DNA from 3 places in the Duganella sp. BJB1802 genome. Region 2 is predicted to be linked to each of the others. Evidence: riboswitches for the same ligand, from Rfam matches in the RefSeq annotation. Region 2 holds a riboswitch; each other region holds the start of a gene.
The links. Region 2 has a riboswitch for cobalamin ahead of HUX88_RS20015 (TonB-dependent receptor). Riboswitches for the same ligand answer to the same signal wherever they lie in the genome.

Region 1 (3,999 bases), on a different contig from region 2:
CAGCAGCAGCACGTCCGGTTCCATCGCCAGCACGCCGGCGATGCAGACGCGTTTCTTCTGGCCGAAGCTCAGTTGATGCACCGCGCGGCGCGCGTGATTGCGCAAGCCCACCGCATCCAGCGCGGCGGCCACGCGGGCACGCACCTCGTCCGCATCCAGGCCGAGGTTGAGCGGGCCGAATGAAACGTCCTCCTCGACCAGCGCCGAAAACAGCTGGCGGTCCGGGTTCTGGAACACCAGTCCCACGCGGCTGCGCAGCGCCGTGAGTCCGGTGCGGCTGTAGTCGAAGGCTTGGCCGTCGATGTGCAACTGGCCGGCGGTGGGGCGCAGCAGGCCGTTCAGGTGCTGCAGCACGGTGGTCTTGCCGGCGCCGTTCGCGCCCAACAGCGCGTAGCGGCGGCCACGGTGCAGCGTCAGGCTGCAATCGTGCAGGCCCTTGCTGCCGTCGGGGTAGACGTGGGCGACGGCTTGCAGTTCCAGTATCGGGGCGCTCACAGACGGTCTCCCACGGCCAGCGCCACCAGCAGCGCGCCGGCCAGCGCGGCCAGCGCGCACTGGCGGCGCGCCTGCGGGTAGACCACTGGCAGGAAGCGCAGCGCGCCCTGGCAGACGCGCGCGTCCGCCGCTATTTGCAGCGCTGCGGCGCGCTGCCACACTTGTACAGCCATTTGCCCGGCCAGCAAGCCGGTCGAGCGCCACGCCTGGCGCCAGCCGCGATAGCCTAGGCGCGCGCTTTGCGCGGTCACGCCTTCGTCCCACGCCTGGCGCAGCACAAACAGCATGCGGTAGCACAGCACCATCATGTCGAGCAGCAGTTCCGGCATGCGCAGGCGGCGCATGAGTGCGAGCAGGCCGGGCATCGGTGTGCTGAGCACCAGTCCAGACAGCGCGGCCAGCATGGCCAGCGAACGCAATGCGGTGTGGACGACGACCGGCAGCATGGCGGCGGACCAGCGCCAGTCGCCCTGCGCGTCGGGGCTGAACAGCATGGCGGCGCAGGAGATCAGCAGGAAGCCGAGCGGCGGCAGCACGGTGGCCGCGTAGGCGCGCAGAGGAACGCGCGCGCCCAGCAGCGCGGCTAGCACGAGCACCGACGTCAGCGCGGCCAGCGCGTAAGGACTGCGGGCCACCCAGGCCGCGACCACGCCGGCCAGCGCAAACAGCGCCTTGGCCGACGGCGCCACATCGCGCCAGCGGCTGGCGTACGCGGTCGACTCAATCAGCACGGCGGTCCTGCGGGGAGGCGGCCTCGCGGCGCGCGCGTTCGCGGGCCATGGACGTGCCGAGCCAAAAACCGATCACGCCGGCGCCGATGGCCGCCTGCAGCGCGAACAGCAGCGACGCGATTTCATCGCTGGCCGGCTCGAACACGGGCGTGAACCAGGGCTTGTAGCCGGGAGCGATGGCGCCGATGGCCTGCTGTGCGCGATTGTCCGCGCCGGTGAAGATGGCCGGCGCCTCGCCGCCGGGCGCCGCCGGCGGCGCGGTCGCCAGCCACAGGGGCAGCACGGTCAACAGCACCAGCGCCAGGCAGATCAACCAGGTGCGCGCCTTCATGCGCCACCCTTGCGCGCGCCGAGCGTCATCACCGGCAGCGCGCGCAGCTCGTGCGCGTTGAAGCGGACCATCGCGTTCACCACCAGCAGCGTGAGCAGGCCTTCGCTGATGGCGATCGGCACCTGCGTCAGCGCGAAGATGCCGGCGAACTTGAAGAACGAAACGCTAAAGCCGCCCACGGCGGCGGGGAAGGCCAGCGCCAGTTGGATCGACGTGGTGACATACGTGGCCAGGTCGCCCAGGCAGGCGGCCAGGAACACCGCCGGCGACCGCGTGAGGCCCAGCGCCGACGCCGCGCGCAGCACGCCGTACGACACGAACGGCCCGACGATCGCCATCGAAAACACGTTCGCGCCCAGCGTCGTCAGGCCGCCGTGCGCCATCAGCAGCGCCTGGAACATCAGCACCACGAAGCCGACCGGCACCATCGCGGCGGGCCCGAACAAGGCGGCGCCCAGGCCGACGCCGGTCGGATGCGAACAACTGCCCGTGACCGACGGCAGCTTCAAAGCGGACAACAGGAACGCGAACGCGGCGGCCACACCGAGCAGCATGCGCCGCTCGGGATGCGATTGCAGGTCGCGGCCGATGGAGCGCAAGCCCCAGGCCAGAAAAGGCAAGGAAACGGCTGCCCAGCCGAGCGCGTGCGCCGGAGGCAAAAAGCCTTCCATGATATGCATTCGAAACCTCCCGTCGAATGGTTTTTACGGACAACCACGCGGGAGATGAAAGACGGTCGACGGGCGGCACGGGAGCGTGCGCGAACGATCGATAGCGAATTCCCGTCACCCCGCGGAGATGATGCTGATTTTTTTTGGGCCGGTATTCTGGCTGGCCTTCGTCCTTCTCCGTGTCTTCCCGCGGTTTAATGCAGTGACGTGATGACGGAGTCGTCTGGCTTACAGCAGCGGGGGCTGCACCGGAATGGCCGCGTGTTTCAGCGGCTTCACCGGTTTCCCGTTTAACGAGCGCTCCAAGGAGACGCTCGCACCCAAGCATTGATCTTACACTAACGTTACGCAATGTGCCAACACCGCAGGCTGTGATCGCGGCGCGACAGGCGGCCGGTCCTGTGGAGACATTCGCTTGTTCTTGCGAGACAGCTGGCGGGTCATGGCGTGCGCGGGGCGCTCGCGGGGTAGTATGAGCTGCTTGCTAACATTGCGTCGGCAGGCGATATCACGCAGTTGAAGTGGACGACGGCAACCAGGCCGCCGCGACGTGATGGCTCGCGCGGGCGAGGTTGCTGTTAGTCGTAGCAGGAGAACAACCAACAATACGCCATCTCGCACATCCTCTGATCGGAGACACCCCATGTCGTACACCCGCTTTCACAAGAAGTCGTTGCCTACGCTGCTGTCCTCGCTTTTCCTGCTCGCTGTCGCGGACCACGCGGCGGCCAGCACCCTGAACCAGAACGTTTCCTGGACCATCGACCGGGCCGGTACCTCCACCGTCTACCGCGTGGTGGCCTACGGCGATTCGATCTTCGCCGGCTACAACGGCTCCGTCACCAGCGCCGCCAAGTACTCGGCGCCGACGGTGGATGCGGAATACCTGTCCGCGCTGTGGAACGCCGACATCGAGAGCGTGCGCCGCACCAAGTCCGGCGCGGTGGCGTCGGACGTCTACAACAACAAGATCGTGGCCGAGCGTTCGTATATGCAAGCGAGTAACACCCGCGTGGTGGCCTTCGAGATGTGCGGCAACGACGGCCTGCAGGCCCGCACCGCCTTCAAGGGCCAGACCGGCACCTGCGACGACAGCGTGCTGACCGCCGCCGAAAGCAGCTGCAAGACCTATGTCGGCGCGGCGATGGACTACATCAACGCCAACGCCTATTCCGGCGTCAAGCTCAAGCTGGTGTCCAACCTGCACTATCCGGGCTACGATGCCGACAACGTCCAGAGCTCGTGCAAGGACGCCTCCACCGGCAAGACCGTGAACATGCAGGACAAGTTCCTGCCGTCGCTGGCGCGAATCAACTTCGCCATGTGCGACCTGGCGCGCCAGAAGGGCTTCGCCTGCGCGGACAACTTCGCGCAGTACATGGGCGCCGACTACGACAGCAACAACGACGGCAAGATCGACTCCGAGGCGCTGCGCTACGTCGCCGGCGAGAGCCAGTCCAGCTATGTCACGCGCATCACGACCACGCTGCGCTCGACGCTGCGCGACGCCAACGCGCACTTCGTCTCGTCCGGCAGCAGCTACGACTACATCCAGTCCGACGACACCCATCCGACCTACAGCGGCAGCACCGTCACGGCCGGCCTGTTCGGCGGCAGCTCTGGTTCGGGCGCGCCGCGCTACACGTCCTTCTCGGCCGGCAAGAACCCGATCTGGAACCAGTACGGCCACGAGCGGATGGGCTGGGCGGTGTCGACCTACAACGTCGCCACGCCTTGATGCGTGGGTGAGCTGATCCCTTGGACAAGCCTC
Region 2 (3,999 bases):
TCGAACAGGTTGAACGCGTCCAGCGACACGGCCCAGCGCCGGTCTATCCTGTAGCCCACCCGCGCATACGCGATCGCAGTCGTCGCCGAACGCTGGCTGTTATCCTCGATCAGCGGACGCGGTCCGAAGTAGCGCATCTGGAACGCGCCGGACCACGGACCGAGATCGGTGACGGTCGCGCCGAACGAGGCCACCTTGCCGACCGCGCCCGGAATGTAATCGCCCGCCGCGTCATGCTCGGTGTAGTGCGCCCGAGAGTAAGCCAGGTCCAGGTCGAACAGCAGCCATGGCGCGGCGATGTAGTGGTTGTTCCACTCGATGCCGGAACGGTAGCTGCCACGGCTTGCCGCCGTATCGCCCGCGTCGCCGGAGAACACCAGCTCGGACGCTGAGCGCAGCTTCCACAAGGCCATCGAACTTTGCAGGCCGGGCACGAACTCGGTCCGCACGCCCAGCTCCGCGCCGCGCGTCTTGACCAGCGGCGTGACCGGATCGATAGGCTCCCGCTCCTTCGGCGTCAGGTGCACTGTGGTGCCGCGCGCATCGTTGCTGTGGAAGCCCTCGCCGTAGTTGATGAAGAATTCCGTCTTGGCCCATGGCCCCAGCACCACCGCCAGTTTCGGCGACGTCATGCCGACGCTGACCTTGCCCGTGTTCTCGGCGATATTGCTGCTCACATCGAAGCGGTAGCGGTCATAGCGCAAGCCGGCCGTGGTGCGCAGCCATTCGCGCCACTGCACCGTGTTCTCGAAATAGAGCGCCGCATTGGCTTCCTTGACCTTCGATTCCGTGATGGTGCCGGTGATCCGGCGCTTGACGGTGCTGTACAGCGCCAGCGGCGACATGTAGTCGTAGCGTCCCTGCAGGCCGACCTTGTTGTTCACTTCCAGCCCGCCCCACTTGCCGAACCACGTCTGCGCCACGTCGAAGCCCGTCATGCGGCGCTTCTCGGTCTGGCGCGACTGGTCGCCGTTGACCGGGTCGTCGAGGAAGTAGGTGAAGTCGTTGTACAGGTCCAGGCTCGATTGCACCAGGTAGGCGTTGGCCTGCAACAGCGTGTCGCTGGTGCGCTGGCGCAGCGTGGCCGATACGCTGTAGCGCGACGTGATGCCGCCATCGCTGGTGTCGATCGCGCCGTACCGGTCGATCTCGCCGCTTTGCACCGCGCGCAGCGGGATCTGGTTACTGGCGTACCAGCCGCCCTTGTAGGCCATGCCGGTGACGCTGAACTGGTTGTCGCTGCCGCCCTGGCTGTAGCGCAGCACGCCCAGGCTTTTGTGGAAGGCCTCCGGGCTGACCCACGGGCCGTTGTTGTGTCCCAGCTCCGCGCCGTAGACCAGGTTACCCTCGCCCAGCGGCGTCGATCCGGTCAGGTTGGCGCGGTAGTACTGGTGCTCGCCGACGGTGATGCTGGCGGTGCTTTCTTTGAGCTTGTTCGCCAATCCCATGTGCGCCGCGCCGGCCGAGGCGAAGTCGCCTTCGTCCGCGTAGTACGGGCCTTTTTTGTAGTTGATGCGGTCGACCAGTTCCGGCATCAGGAAATTCAAATCGGTGTAGCCCTGGCCGTGCGCGTGGGCGCGCATGTTGACCGGCATGCCGTCGACGAAGGTGGCGAAGTCGGTGCCGTGATCGAGGTTGAAGCCGCGCAGGAAGTATTGATTGGCCTTGCCGTCGCCGCTGTGCTGCGTGACGATCACGCCGGGCACGAACTCCAGCAGCTCGCCGGGCCGCAGCGCCGGACGGTTGGCGATCAGCGCCGCCGTCACCGATCCCTGGCTGGCGGCGCTGGACGTGCCGACGCCGTTGTCGTAGTGGCCGCGCACTTCCACCGCCTCCATCACAGGCTCGCCGTTGGTCGCCAGCGGAACCGTCGCCGCCAGCGCGGCTATCGAAAGCAAAATCATGGATGCTCCTTCAACGAACAGTCGAAGCGCAGGGGTGAGCGAACGGCGCGTGCGCAAGGCACGGCCGCCAGACGGCAAAGCCGTGGCGAGCAAAATAGATGCATAGATGTAGATCGAAACAGATGCAATCCCCTCACCTCCCCGTGAGCGGATTGAACAGAAATGCCTGGGCATTTCCACCTGTCTGGCCGGTATCCGGGCTGGCAAGCGACACCGCCTGACCTTCCCATGCGACTGCACAGTGGTCTGAAGAGGCGGATTTGTCGTCAACGACGACGCTTGTTTACCGTTGCGGGGGCAGCACATGTTGGCTGGCGTGGCCAGCTCCATGTTTCCCGTTTAACTGCGCGCCTGGACAGGCGCGCGAGCACCAAAACGGGCCGATTATACTTTAATTAATCGGCCAGCGATTGGAGAATGGGGCAGTCGGGGCGATGGTCGCCGTGGCAGCAGCTGGCCAGCGTTTGCAGCGTGTCGCGCATTTCGGTCAGTTCGGCGATGCGCTGGTTCAGTTCCGCCACATGGCCCATGGCGATGGTTTTGACGTCGGCGCTGGCGCGCTCCTTGTTCTGCCACAGCGACAGCAGGTCGCGGATCTGGTCGAGCGAGAAGCCCAGCGAGCGCCCGCGCTTGACGAAGCGCAGCGCGTGCAGGTCGTTCTCGCCGTAGATGCGGTAGCCGGCGTCGCTGCGCCGCCCCGGCGGGATCAGGGCGATGCTTTCGTAGTAGCGGATCATCTTGGCCGATACGCCGCTGGCCGCCGCGGCTTGTCCGATATTCATGCTTGTCCTTTCAGGTGGTCGGGCTTCCAGCGGCGCAGCAGCAAGGCGTTGCTGATCACGCTGACGGAACTGAGCGCCATCGCGGCGCCGGCGACCATGGGGTTGAGCAGGCCGAAGGCGGCCAGCGGTATGCCCACCAGGTTGTAGATGAAGGCCCAGAACAGGTTCTGTCGTATCTTGCTGTAGCTGCGGCGCGAGATCGAGATGGCGGCGGCCACCAGCGCGGGGTCGCCGCGCATCAGCGTGATGCCGGCGGCGTGCATGGCGACGTCGGTGCCGCTGGACATGGCGATGCCGACATCGGCGGCGGCCAGCGCGGGGGCGTCGTTGATGCCGTCGCCGACCATGGCGATGCAGGCGTGGCCAGTCTTCAGGCCGGCCACGATGCTGGCCTTGTCGGCGGGGAGCATGTTGGCCACGATGCGGTCGATGCCCAGTTCCTTGCCGACGGCGTCGGCGCTGCCCTGGTTGTCGCCGGTGAGCAGGATGGTCTCGATGTGCAGGGCGCGCAGGGCTTGAAGCGCGGCGCGGGCTTGCGGCTTGACGCGGTCGCCGAAGGCCAGCAGGCCAAGCAGCTGCGCGGGCTGCGGCGCGTTTGAGGCGGCCAGCCAGGAGATCGTCAGGCCCTGTTGTTCCAACGCGGTGGCGCGGGCGCTCAATGCGTCCAGCGCGACGCCCTCCTCCTGCATCAGCCGCGTGCTGCCCAGGATCAGGCGCGTGCCGTCGACAATGGCCGCCACGCCGCGCCCGGGCAAGGCGGTGACGTCGGTCGCAACCGGCGCAGCGGCAGCGACAGTGGCGCCGGCCGGCATGGCGACGATTGGCGCGGCGGCGGCGCCATCGCTCGTGGCGGCGTTGCGCGCGGCGGCGGCTTCGGTGACGGCGCGGGCCAGCGTGGGTACGCTGCCGCGCTGGATGGCGGCGGCCAGTTGCAGCAGCCGCGCCTCGTCGATGCCGGCCGGCTCCAGCGCCACCAGCGACGGTTTGCCTTCGGTGAGCGTGCCGGTCTTGTCGAACGCCACGGTGGTGATGCGGTGCGCCAGTTCCAGCGCCTCCGCGTCCTTGATCAGTATTCCGTAGCGCGCCGCCACGCCGGTGCCGGCCATGATCGCGGCCGGTGTCGCCAATCCCAGCGCGCACGGGCAGGCGATCACCATCACCGCCACCGCATTGATGATGGCCCGCTCGGCGTCGCCGGTCGCCAGCCACCAGCCGGCGAAGGTCAGCGCCGCCAGCACCAGCACCACCGGCACGAACACCGCGCTGACGCGGTCCACCAGATGCTGCACCGGCGCCTTGGCCGCCTGCGCGTC
Region 3 (3,999 bases), on a different contig from region 2:
AATCACGACTTCGGCCCGCGCGACGGCCTGACCGACCGCAAGCTGGCACACGGCACGCAGAACTTCGCGCACGAACCAGCGATGAGCCGTGCCGTCTGCGAGGCCGCACTATCCGCCGGCATGGGCCTGGCCGCCGAATTGAGCGGCAATGTGGTCGGCTTCGGCGAAATGGGCATCGGGAACACCACCGCCGCCGCCGCGTTGATGCACAAGCTGACCGGTATCCCGGTCGCCCAATGCGTAGGCGCCGGCACTGGTTTGTCAGCGGAAGGCGTGCTGCATAAACAGCGTGTGATCGAAGCGGCGGCAGCAAAGCACAACGTCACCGAACCACTGGACGTACTGGCCACCTTCGGCGGGCTGGAAATCGCCATGATGGCCGGCGCCATGCTGAAAGCGGCCGAGCTGCGCAAAGTGCTGCTGATCGATGGCTTCATCGTCACCAGCGCACTGCTGGTCGCGGCCCGCCTGCAACCGGCGATTCTGGACTACTGTGTCTTCGCCCACTGCTCCAACGAGAACGGCCACGAGCAGATGCTGGCCGCGCTGGGCGCGAAGCCACTATTGAACCTGGGCCTGCGCCTCGGCGAAGGCACCGGCTGCGCACTGGCGCTGCCACTGCTGCATGCGTCGGTCAACTTCCTGAACCAGATGGCCACCTTCGAATCGGCCCAGGTCAGCGAGAAGTCCGAGTAACGCGCCGTGCATCAGCTACGCCTGTTCTTCACCGCGCTGCAGTTCTTCACTCGTCTGCCGATTCCTCGCTGGGTGGGCTTCGATCCCGCCTGGCTGAATCAGGCGTCGCGCTACTTTCCACTGGTCGGCGTAGTGGTGGCGGCCATCGCCGCCGGCGTGTACGCACTGGCGGCGTGGCTCCTACCAGCCCCGGTCGCGGTATTGGTGTCGACCGCCGCCGGCATCTACGCCACCGGCGCCTTCCATGAAGACGGCTTTGCCGATATGTGCGACGGCTTCGGCGGTGGCATGACGCCGGAGCGCGTGCTGGAGATCATGAAGGATTCCCGCATCGGCGCATATGGAGCCATCGGCATCATCTGCCTGCTCGCCATCAAGTGTACGACGCTGTCGATGCTGCCTCCGCTAACGGCGATCGCCGCGTTGTTTGTCGCCCATCCGCTATCGCGCCTGATGGCGACCTCGCTGATCTGGCGGCTCGACTACGCGCGCGCGGAAGGCAAGGCCAAGCCGCTGGCGCAAAAAATGAGCGGCTCCGAATTTTCACTGGCCGCCGCCTCCGCCGCCATTCCCGCGTTCGCGATGATCGCCTGCGGATGGATCACGTGGAGCGCGCTGGCGGCCGGCGTCGCCGCCGGCGCCATCGCCACCGCCTGGCTGGCCCGCAAATGCGTTCGCCGCATCGCGGGCTACACGGGCGACTGCCTCGGCGCCGTACAACAGCTTAGCGAAGTGGTGTTCTATCTGTGCGTGTTGGCCAGCATGCGCCACGGCGCACTGCCTTGGTAACGCCATGCGCCTGATACTGGTCCGCCATCCGCAGCCGCTGGTTGCCACCGGCGTTTGCTACGGCCGTAGCGATCTCGCCGTATCCGAGGATCAGCTGGCGAGAACGCTGACGGCACTATCGGCCGCGCTGCCCCACGGCCTGCCTGTATATAGCAGCCCACTGCAACGCTGCACCAGGCTCGCAACGGAACTGGCGCCGCTGCTGCAATCCCCCGTCCCGCTGCTGGACGCGCGCATCGCCGAAATCGACTTCGGCGATTGGGAAATGCGCGCCTGGGACGACATCCCGCGCGCCGACATCGACGCGTGGGCCGCGGACCTGGTCAACTACCGCCCCGGCGGTGGCGAGAGCGTGCTGCAGATGGCCGGCCGCATCGCTGCTTTCTATGCTGACCTCCAGCGCCAGCAACGCGACGCCATCGTCATCTGCCACGCTGGCGCGATGCGCCTGCTGTCCGCCTGCCACACCGGCCTGGCGCCTGCCGGGATGGCGCTACAGGCGGCCCGGCATCCGCATCAAATCGGCTACGGCGCCACACTGATCCTGCAAAGCCAAACCGCCGGCCAATGACCTCTGGAGCGCAAACCCGTATAATGGCGGGGTTTTGGTGCCCGCGCGTCTGTCCGGATGCGCAGTTAAACGGGAAACACGAAGCTCCTGGTCCACTCGACCAAGGCCCACGTGTGCTGCCCCCGCAACGGTAAGCAAGTGTCGCAGCGCATGCGCGACAGCCCTCCTCAGACAAACCACTGTGCTCCGCATGGGAAGGTGAGGCGGTCTAACTTGCCAGCCCGGATACCGGCCAAATCAGGTGGAAGTGAGCGAACGGGATGTGCGCGAACGGAAGGAGCCGGCATTGCTGCCGGCGCTCCGCTGCATGCATCGTCCGGTTCTCCGCTTCTGTTCAATCTGGCCCACGGGGACGTCGGCCGGTTGCTATTAACAGAAAAACTACATGATGAATCTTCATATCTCCCGTCCGGCGGCCTTGACGTCGCTGGCACTGGCAATGGCCGCCTCCTACGCTCACGCAGAACCCATCGCCGGCACCGTGCTGGTCACCGCCACCCGCAGCCCCCAGCCACTGGCCGATGTGATCAGCGATAGCGTCACCATCAGCGCCGAGCAGATCGCCGAATCCGGCGCCGGCTCCATTGTCGACCTGCTGCAACGCCAGCGCGGCATCGAGATCGCCCGCACCGGCGGCCCAGGCACCAACTCCACCGTGTTTATCCGCGGCGCCAACAGCAACCAGAACCTGGTCCTGGTGGACGGCGTGCGTATCGGCTCCTCGACCACCGGCGCAGCCAACTGGAGCGCCCTGCCGCTGACCTCCATCGACCATATCGAAATCGTCTACGGCCCACTGAGCTCCCTGTACGGCGCCGACGCCATCGGCGGCGTGATCCAGATCTTCACCAAGAAGGGCAAGGGCGCGCCAGCATTCACCGCCTTCGTGGGCTATGGCACCGACAACACCCGCGAGGGCGATGTCTCGGTCTCCGGCGCCACCGGCGGTGAACACAGCATCAGCTACGCGATCAGCGCCGGCAAGGAAAAGTCGGACGGCTTCTCGGCCACCCGGCCTGCCAGCGGCTCTTACAACGCCGACAAAGACGGCTACGACCGCGAAAGCGCGGCGGCACAATTCAGTCTGCGCCTGGCCGAAGGACACGAAGTCGGCGCGCTGCTCCTGCATAGCAAACTCGATTCGCAGTACGACAACGGCGCCTCGCCCTACGATGTGCGCTCGCACGCGAAGCTTGAAAACGCCTCCGTCTACAGCAAGAACCAGATCCTGCCGATCTGGCAAAGCCTGGTGCAGTACTCGCAGGCCAAGGACGATGGCGCCAATTACAGCAGCGCTTCGGCGTTCGGCTACTCGCAGGCCAACACCAAGCAAACCGACTTCACCTGGCAAAATGATGTGCAGATCGGCGCCGATGTGCTGCAACTGCTGTACGACCACCGCAAGGAAGAAGTGCAGACCAGCGGCTTCGAACTGGCCGCTTCGCAGCGCACCACCAACTCGCTGGCGGCCTCCTACAACGCCCGCCGTGGCGACAATCTGTTCAACGCCAGCGTGCGTCGCGACAAATCGGTCTACGGTGGGAAGAACACCGGCTCCATCGGCTACGGCTACACCTTCACGCAGGCGTTGCGCGCCACCGCCAGCTATGGCACCAGCTTCCGCGCACCAACCTTCAATGAACTGTACTACCCAGGCTACGGCAATGACAAAAACAAGCCGGAACTGGGCAAGAACGCCGAAATCGGTCTGCGCTACGACAACGGCACCACCGCGCTGAGCGCAAGCTACTACCACAACCGCCTGACCGACCTCCTGGTGAACACGACGCCATGCCCATACGCCGGCGATTATTCCTACGGCTGCGCCTACAACGTCAACCACGCGCTGCTCGAAGGCCTGACCATGGCCGCCAGCCAGCAGTTGGGCCGCTTCAACCTGTCCGCCAACATCGACCTGCAGGATCCAAAGGACGAAACCAGCG

Region 1: linked by a shared signal. The riboswitch ahead of HUX88_RS08305 (energy-coupling factor ABC transporter permease) and the one ahead of HUX88_RS20015 (TonB-dependent receptor) in region 2 are both predicted to bind cobalamin.
Region 3: linked by a shared signal. The riboswitch ahead of HUX88_RS31440 (TonB-dependent receptor domain-containing protein) and the one ahead of HUX88_RS20015 (TonB-dependent receptor) in region 2 are both predicted to bind cobalamin.

Annotation. Positions count from the first base shown of each region.
Region 1 covers NZ_JABWEF010000004.1:132,936-136,934, reverse strand. The annotation lists gene HUX88_RS08320 (ABC transporter ATP-binding protein) at 1-495, opposite strand, end outside; gene cbiQ (cobalt ECF transporter T component CbiQ) at 492-1,226, opposite strand; gene HUX88_RS08310 (energy-coupling factor ABC transporter substrate-binding protein) at 1,216-1,557, opposite strand; gene HUX88_RS08305 (energy-coupling factor ABC transporter permease) at 1,554-2,237, opposite strand; cobalamin riboswitch at 2,357-2,567, opposite strand; gene HUX88_RS08300 (SGNH/GDSL hydrolase family protein) at 2,872-3,966, shown strand; gene HUX88_RS08295 (hypothetical protein) at 3,987-3,999, shown strand, end outside.
Region 2 covers NZ_JABWEF010000013.1:29,327-33,325, forward strand. The annotation lists gene HUX88_RS20015 (TonB-dependent receptor) at 1-1,904, opposite strand, end outside; cobalamin riboswitch at 2,073-2,294, opposite strand; gene cueR (Cu(I)-responsive transcriptional regulator) at 2,300-2,686, opposite strand; gene HUX88_RS20025 (cation-translocating P-type ATPase) at 2,683-3,999, opposite strand, start outside.
Region 3 covers NZ_JABWEF010000037.1:395-4,393, forward strand. The annotation lists gene cobT (nicotinate-nucleotide--dimethylbenzimidazole phosphoribosyltransferase) at 1-696, shown strand, start outside; gene HUX88_RS31430 (adenosylcobinamide-GDP ribazoletransferase) at 703-1,485, shown strand; gene HUX88_RS31435 (histidine phosphatase family protein) at 1,490-2,056, shown strand; cobalamin riboswitch at 2,075-2,308, shown strand; gene HUX88_RS31440 (TonB-dependent receptor domain-containing protein) at 2,442-3,999, shown strand, end outside.